DNA from 2 places in the Stenotrophomonas bentonitica genome. Region 2 is predicted to be linked to the other one. Evidence: predicted binding sites of a transcription regulator. Region 2 holds the regulator's gene; the other holds the start of a gene.
What was found. The regulator HrcA, encoded in region 2, represses chaperone genes, less so after heat shock. The targets are predictions, from matches to a motif close to TTNGCACTCNNNNNNNNNGAGTGCNAA.
Positions count from the first base shown of each region.

Region 1 (3,299 bases), on a different contig from region 2:
CCGGTGCCTTCCTTGACCTTGTTGACGATCACGGACGGCTCTTCGCCGGCATTGGCGACGATTTCACGCAGCGGGGCTTCCATCGCGCGCAGGGCGATCTGGATGCCGTGGTTCTGGTCTTCGTTGGCACCCTTCAGGCCGGCCAGCGCGGTGACCGCACGGACCAGGGCAACGCCGCCGCCCGGCACCACGCCTTCTTCGACCGCTGCACGGGTGGCGTGCAGGGCGTCGTCGACGCGGTCCTTTTTTTCCTTCATTTCGATTTCGGTCGACGCGCCGACCTTGATCACGGCAACACCGCCGGCCAGCTTGGCCACGCGTTCCTGCAGCTTTTCACGGTCGTAATCGGACGAGGTGTCTTCGATCTGGGTCTTGATGCGGGCCACGCGCGATTCCACGGCTGCCTTGTCGCCCAAGCCGTCGATGATCGTGGTGTTTTCCTTGGAAACCTGCACCTTCTTGGCGCGGCCCAGGTCGTTGATGGTGGCCTTCTCCAGCGACAGACCGATCTCTTCGGAGATCACGGTACCGCCGGTCAGCACGGCCATGTCTTCCAGCATCGCCTTGCGACGGTCGCCGAAGCCCGGCGCCTTGACGGCCACGACCTTGACGATGCCACGGATGGTGTTGACCACCAGGGTGGCCAGCGCTTCGCCTTCGACTTCCTCGGCCACGATCAGCAGCGGCTTGCCAGCCTTCGCGACGCCTTCCAGCACCGGGAGCAGGTCACGGACGTTGGAGATCTTCTTGTCGTGCAGCAGGATGTACGGGTCGTCCAGGTCGGCGGTCTGCGCCTGCTGGTTGTTGATGAAGTACGGGGACAGGTAGCCGCGGTCGAACTGCATGCCCTTGACCACGTCCAGCTCGTTTTCCAGGCCCGAGCCTTCTTCAACGGTGATCACGCCTTCCTTGCCGACTTCCTTCATCGCTTCGGCGATGATGTTGCCGATCGACTCGTCCGAGTTGGCCGAGATCGTGCCGACCTGGGCAATGGCCTTGTCGTCAGCGGTGGGCTTGGAGATGTTCTTCAGCTCGGCGACAGCGGCGACCACGGCCTTGTCGATACCGCGCTTGAGGTCCATCGGGTTCATGCCGGCGGCCACGGCCTTGGCGCCTTCGCGGATCAGGGCCTGGGCCAGCACGGTGGCGGTGGTGGTGCCGTCGCCGGCGTCGTCGTTGGTACGCGACGCGACTTCCTTCACCATCTGCGCGCCCATGTTCTCGAACTTGTCAGCCAGTTCGATTTCCTTGGCGACGGACACGCCGTCCTTGGTGATGGTCGGGGCGCCGAAGCTCTTCTCGAGCACGACGTTGCGGCCCTTCGGGCCCAGGGTGGCCTTGACGGCATTGGCGAGAACGTTGACGCCGCGCACCATGCGCGAACGGGCGTCTTCACCGAAACGAATTTCCTTGGCAGCCATTGCGATTACCTTCTGAATAATTGGGGGACAGGTGGCCGGGCGCTCGGCCCGGCGGCATCAATCAGCCGATGACGGCGAGGATGTCGTCTTCGCGCAGGACCTTGTATTCCACGCCTTCGCTCTTGTAGCTGCTGCCGGCGTACTGGCCGTAGATGACCTTGTCGCCGACCTTCAGCGCCGGGGCGCGCACGCTGCCGTTGTCGAGCGCCTTGCCGGTGCCCACGGCTACGACTTCACCCTTGGTCGACTTTTCCTTGGCCGAATCCGGGATCACGATGCCGCCGGCGGAAACTTCGTCGGCTTCGATGGGCTTGACCACAACGCGGTCGTGAAGCGGCTTGATGTTCATGTGGGACCTCTTAAGTGATTGATTGAGCTGAAAAAGTCCGGCGATGTTAGCACTCACCCCAGGTGACTGCCAGCACCGCTCGCGAAAAAACCCGCCAGTGCGGGACAGGGCAGAGATGGTGGCCCACAGGTGCCTTTCAAGGGGCCGGGCCCGAATTTTTCGCAGATGGGGAAACGTCGGAGAGGCTCAACCCGACAAAGTTCCGCCAATTTCTTGACGCACGTCCCATTGCGGCGTGCCGAATACGACATATCGATAGATGTGTCATATGGATTGGCTAGATTCGGCGGGCAAAACCCAATCACAAGGAGCCGTAGATGAGGTTGCTCACACCGCTTTCCCTCGCGTGCCTGCTGGCGCTGGCCGCCGGCCCCGCCCGGGCCGACGTGTTCATCAATGAACTGCACTACGACGACAGCACCCCCGCCGGGGACGTCGGCGAAGCCATCGAGGTGGTCGCCACCGGCGGCGAGGACCTCTCCAGCTACACGCTCTACCTGTACAACGGCAGCACCCCGTCCGCCGCCACCGTGTACGCCAGCAACCCGGTACCGGCCGGCACCGCCGCCGGCTGTGGCAAGGCCAGCCTCGCCACCTTCACCTATCCCACCAACGGCCTGCAGAACGGCGCCAACGACGGCATCGCGCTGGTCGATGGCAGTGGCAAGGTGGTGCAGTTCATCAGCTATGAAGGCACGGTCACCGCCGCGAGCGGTCCGGCGGCAGGGCTGACCAGCCAGAACATCCCGGTCAGCGAGACCAACAGCACCGCGCCGGGTACCTCCCTCCAGCTCACCGGCAGCGGCAGCCAGTACGCCCACTTCACCTGGGCGCCCTCGGCGGCGCAGACCTTCGGTGCCTGCAACAACGGCCAGACCTTCAGTGGCAGCGGCGCCACCGGCCCGAACACCCCGCCCTCGGTCCGCACCACCACCCCCGAGCAGGGTGCCACCACGTTCCCGGCCGCCGCGGACCTGGCGGTGACCTTCAGCGAGAACGTCACCGCCAGCAGCGGCGCGTTCGTGCTGAGCTGCGGCCAGTCCGGCAGCGTGCCGCTCACCCACGCCACCAGCGGCACCACCTTCACCCTGTCCACCAACACCGCGCTGGTGGCCGGCGAGGCCTGCCGGTTCGATATCCGCGCCGCCCGGATCAAGGACGCGCAGGGCGCCCGCCCGGCCGCCGACACCCGCATTGCGTTCACGGTGGCTGCGGGCGGCGGCACCGATCCCGGTCCCGACCCGGACCCGGGCAGCTACTACTCGAAGGTGAACACCTCCAGCCCGAGCCAGCTGCGCTGTTCGCTGCATGAAACCATCAAGGGCCACACCTCGTATCCGTACAGCGGCTCGGGGACCAGCACCTGGACCATCCTGGAGATCGCCGACGAGGATCCCAACAACAGCGGCCGGATCCTGGACGCGTACCGCAACCGCAGCTACGCCAAGGTCAGCGACCGCGCGGGCACCGGCAGCGGCCTGACCTACAACCGCGAGCACACCTGGCCCAACTCGCTGGGCTTTGCCAGC
Region 1 is NZ_JAAZUH010000001.1:1,981,086-1,984,384, forward strand. Features, by position in the region: gene groL (chaperonin GroEL) at 1-1,421, opposite strand, end outside; gene HGB51_RS08715 (co-chaperone GroES) at 1,483-1,770, opposite strand; gene HGB51_RS08720 (endonuclease) at 2,088-3,299, shown strand, end outside.
Region 1: HGB51_RS08715 (co-chaperone GroES) is a predicted target of HrcA. The motif match lies at 1,817-1,843, and genes of this name have one in related genera.

Region 2 (3,299 bases):
CCACCGATGCCGGAATCGACTTCGTCGAAGACCATGGTCGGTACCGCGTCCAGGCCCAGCGCGGCCACTTCGATCGCCAGCGAGATGCGCGAGAGCTCGCCGCCGGAGGCGACCTTGCGCAGTGCGCGCGGGGGCTGCCCGGCGTTGGCCGCGACCAGGAATTCGACCCGCTCGGCCCCGTTCGGGTCCGGCTTGGCCGCCGCGTGCGGTTCGATCTCGATCAGGAACTGGCCGCCGCCCATGCCGAGCTCGCCGATCAGGGTGGTGGTGGTCTCCGACAAGGCCTTGGCGGCCGTGCTGCGGCTGGTACTGAGGGTGGCGGCCACAGCCTGCCACTGCCCGGCGGCGCGCTCGATCTCGCCGGCCAGCGCCTGCAGGCGGGTGTCGGCGCCGCGCAGCTGCTCAACCTCGGCCTCCATTGCGTCGCGGTGCTCGGCCAGGCCTTCCATCGGCACGCGGTGCTTGCGGGCCAGGTCGTGCAGGCGGCCCAGCCGGCGTTCGATGTCCTCGAACTGCTCGGGGTCGGCGTCCAGGTCGTCGTGGACGCGGTCGAGCAGGGCCAGGGCTTCGTGCAGCTGGATCACCGCGCTGTCCAGCAGCGCGTCCACCTCGCCCAGCCGGGCGTCGTGCTCGGCCACGCGTGCTAGGTCGTGCCGGGTCTGCTGCAGCAGCTGCAGCACCGACACGTCATCGTCGCCATTGAGGCGTGCGGCGGCCACGTCGCAGGCGCTGACCAGCGCCCCCGCATGGGCCTGGCGGCGGTGGCTGCTGCCGAGCGCGGCGATCGACGCCGGCTCCAGGTCTTCGCGCTGCAGTTCGCCGAGCTGGTGTTCGAGGAAGCCGATGCGGTCGCTGACATCGCCCTGGCGCGAGAGCGCGTCGGCTTCGTCCACCAGTGCCTGCCAGCGCGCGGCCGCCTGGCGCACCTGGGCGCGTTCGGCGTCATTGCGCGCATAGGCGTCCAGCAGGGCCAGCTGCGACGGCCGCGCCAGCAGCGCCTGCTGCTCGTGCTGGCCGTGGATCTCGACCAGCATGCCGGCCAGTTCGCTCAGCTGCGAGAGGGTCACCGGGCGCCCGTTGATCCAGGCGCGCGAGCCGCCGTCGGCGCGGATGATCCGGCGCAGCTGGCACTGTTCGTCGTCGTCCAGCTCGTTCTCGCGCAGCCAGCGCCGGGCCGGGGCGTCGTCGCCGGGGGCGAATTCGGCCGACAGCTCGGCGCGCGCCGCGCCGTGGCGGACCACGCCGCTGTCGGCGCGCAGGCCGGACAGGAAGCCCAGCGCGTCGACCATCAGCGACTTGCCTGCGCCGGTCTCGCCGGAAACCACGGTCATGCCCGCGCCGAACTCCAGTTCGGTGGCGCGGACCACGGCAAAATCCTTGATCGATAGATGTCTGAGCATGGTGTTCGTTTCTTGAGCCGCGCAACGCTAGCATGGGAGGGGCAGGCCGTGCTCCTGTCATTATCCAGTCCCGCGTCTCACAGGTTGATTCCATGCACCCGTCCGCGCCCCATCTCGCCCCGCGCGCCCGCCACCTGCTGCGGACGCTGATCGCGCGCCATATCCAGGATGGCGAGCCGGTCGGGTCGCAGACCCTGGCGCGGCTGGCCGGGCTGGACGTGAGCCCGGCGACCATCCGCAACATCCTTGGCGACCTGGAAGACCTCGGCCTGCTCAGCTCGGCGCACGTCTCGGCCGGGCGCGTGCCCACCGCGCACGGCTACCGGGTGTTCGTGGACAGCCTGGTCAAGATGCAGCCGCCGGGCGAGGGCGAGCTGAGCCGGCTGCGCAGTGAGCTCTCGAGCGGGGCGGGCACCCAGGCCCTGCTGGGCAGCGCGTCGGAACTGCTCTCGGCGATGAGCCACTTCGTCGGCGTGGTCGGTGCGCCCAAGCGCGAACAGTTCGCGTTCCGGCATATCGATTTCGTGGCGCTGGACGCGCGCCGGGTCCTGGCGATCCTGGTGTTCGCCGACAACGAGGTGCAGAACCGGGTGATCGAACCCCGGCGCAGCTGGGAGCCGGCCGAGCTGGAGCAGGTCGCCAACTACCTCAATGCCCACTGTGCAGGGCGGCCGCTGTCCGAGATCCGTTCAAGGCTGCTGGTCGAGCTGCGCGACGCGCGCTCGGAGATGGAACAGCTGCTGGCGCACAGCGTGGAGCTGGCCGAGCAGGCCATGGCGCCGCCGGCCGACGATATCGTGCTGGCCGGGCAGACCCGGCTGATGGGGGTGCAGGACCTGTCCGACCTGGACCGGCTGCGCGAACTGTTCGACCTGTTCGCCAGCAAGCGCGAGATCCTGCAGCTGCTGGAGCGCACCATCCAGGCCCCGGGCGTGCGCATCTTCATCGGCGAGGAGACCGGGGTGATGCCGCTGGAGAACATTTCGCTGGTCACCGCGCCGTATTCGGCCGGCGGCCAGGTGCTGGGCGTGCTGGGCGTGATCGGCCCGAAGCGGATGGCCTACGACCGCATGATCCCGCTGGTCGAAGCCACCGCCCAGGTGCTGGGCGCGGCGCTGGATTCGCCAGGCGGCGCCGGATTGTCCCGCGATCGCGGATAAACGCGCTTTTTGCTCTTGAATCGGGTCCGACCGCCCACATAGGGGTGGGTGGAGGCGGAGAGTCACCGCCAAGGATCCGACAATGAACCAAGATAACGCCGATATCGCATCCCAGGCCCCGGCCGGCGACGCCGCCCCGGGCGATTCCCTGCAGCAGCAGCTGGACAGCCTGCACAACGAGCTGGCCCTGCTCCGGTCCGAGTCGCTGCGTGAGCGCGCCGACCTGGACAACCAGCGCAAGCGCGTGGCCCGCGACGTCGAACAGGCGCGCCGCTTCGCCAATGAAAAGCTGCTGGGCGAGCTGCTGCCCGTGTTCGACAGCCTGGACGCCGGGCTCAACGCCGCCGGTGCCGAGCCGAGCCCGCTGCGCGAAGGCCTGGAGCTGACCTACAAGCAGCTGCTCAAAGTCGCCGCCGACAACGGCCTGACCCTGCTCGACCCGACCGGCCAGCCGTTCAACCCCGAACACCACCAGGCGATCAGCCAGGTCGACGCCCCCGGCGCCGCCCCGGGCAGCGTGGTCCAGGTGTTCCAGAAGGGCTACCAGCTCAACGACCGCCTGCTGCGCCCGGCCCTGGTCGTGGTCGCCCGCGACTGACCTGAACGTGTTTGGTCGTGATCGGACACAGCGTCCGATTCATGGCTTGAAAGTGACAACTGCGTCCCACACATCCCATTCATAACCCGGCAGCTGCCGGACGTTTCCCACATTTCAGGAGTCTCCCCCATGGGCAAGATC
Region 2 is NZ_JAAZUH010000002.1:859,883-863,181, forward strand. Features, by position in the region: gene recN (DNA repair protein RecN) at 1-1,400, opposite strand, end outside; gene hrcA (heat-inducible transcriptional repressor HrcA) at 1,493-2,560, shown strand; gene grpE (nucleotide exchange factor GrpE) at 2,643-3,158, shown strand; gene dnaK (molecular chaperone DnaK) at 3,288-3,299, shown strand, end outside.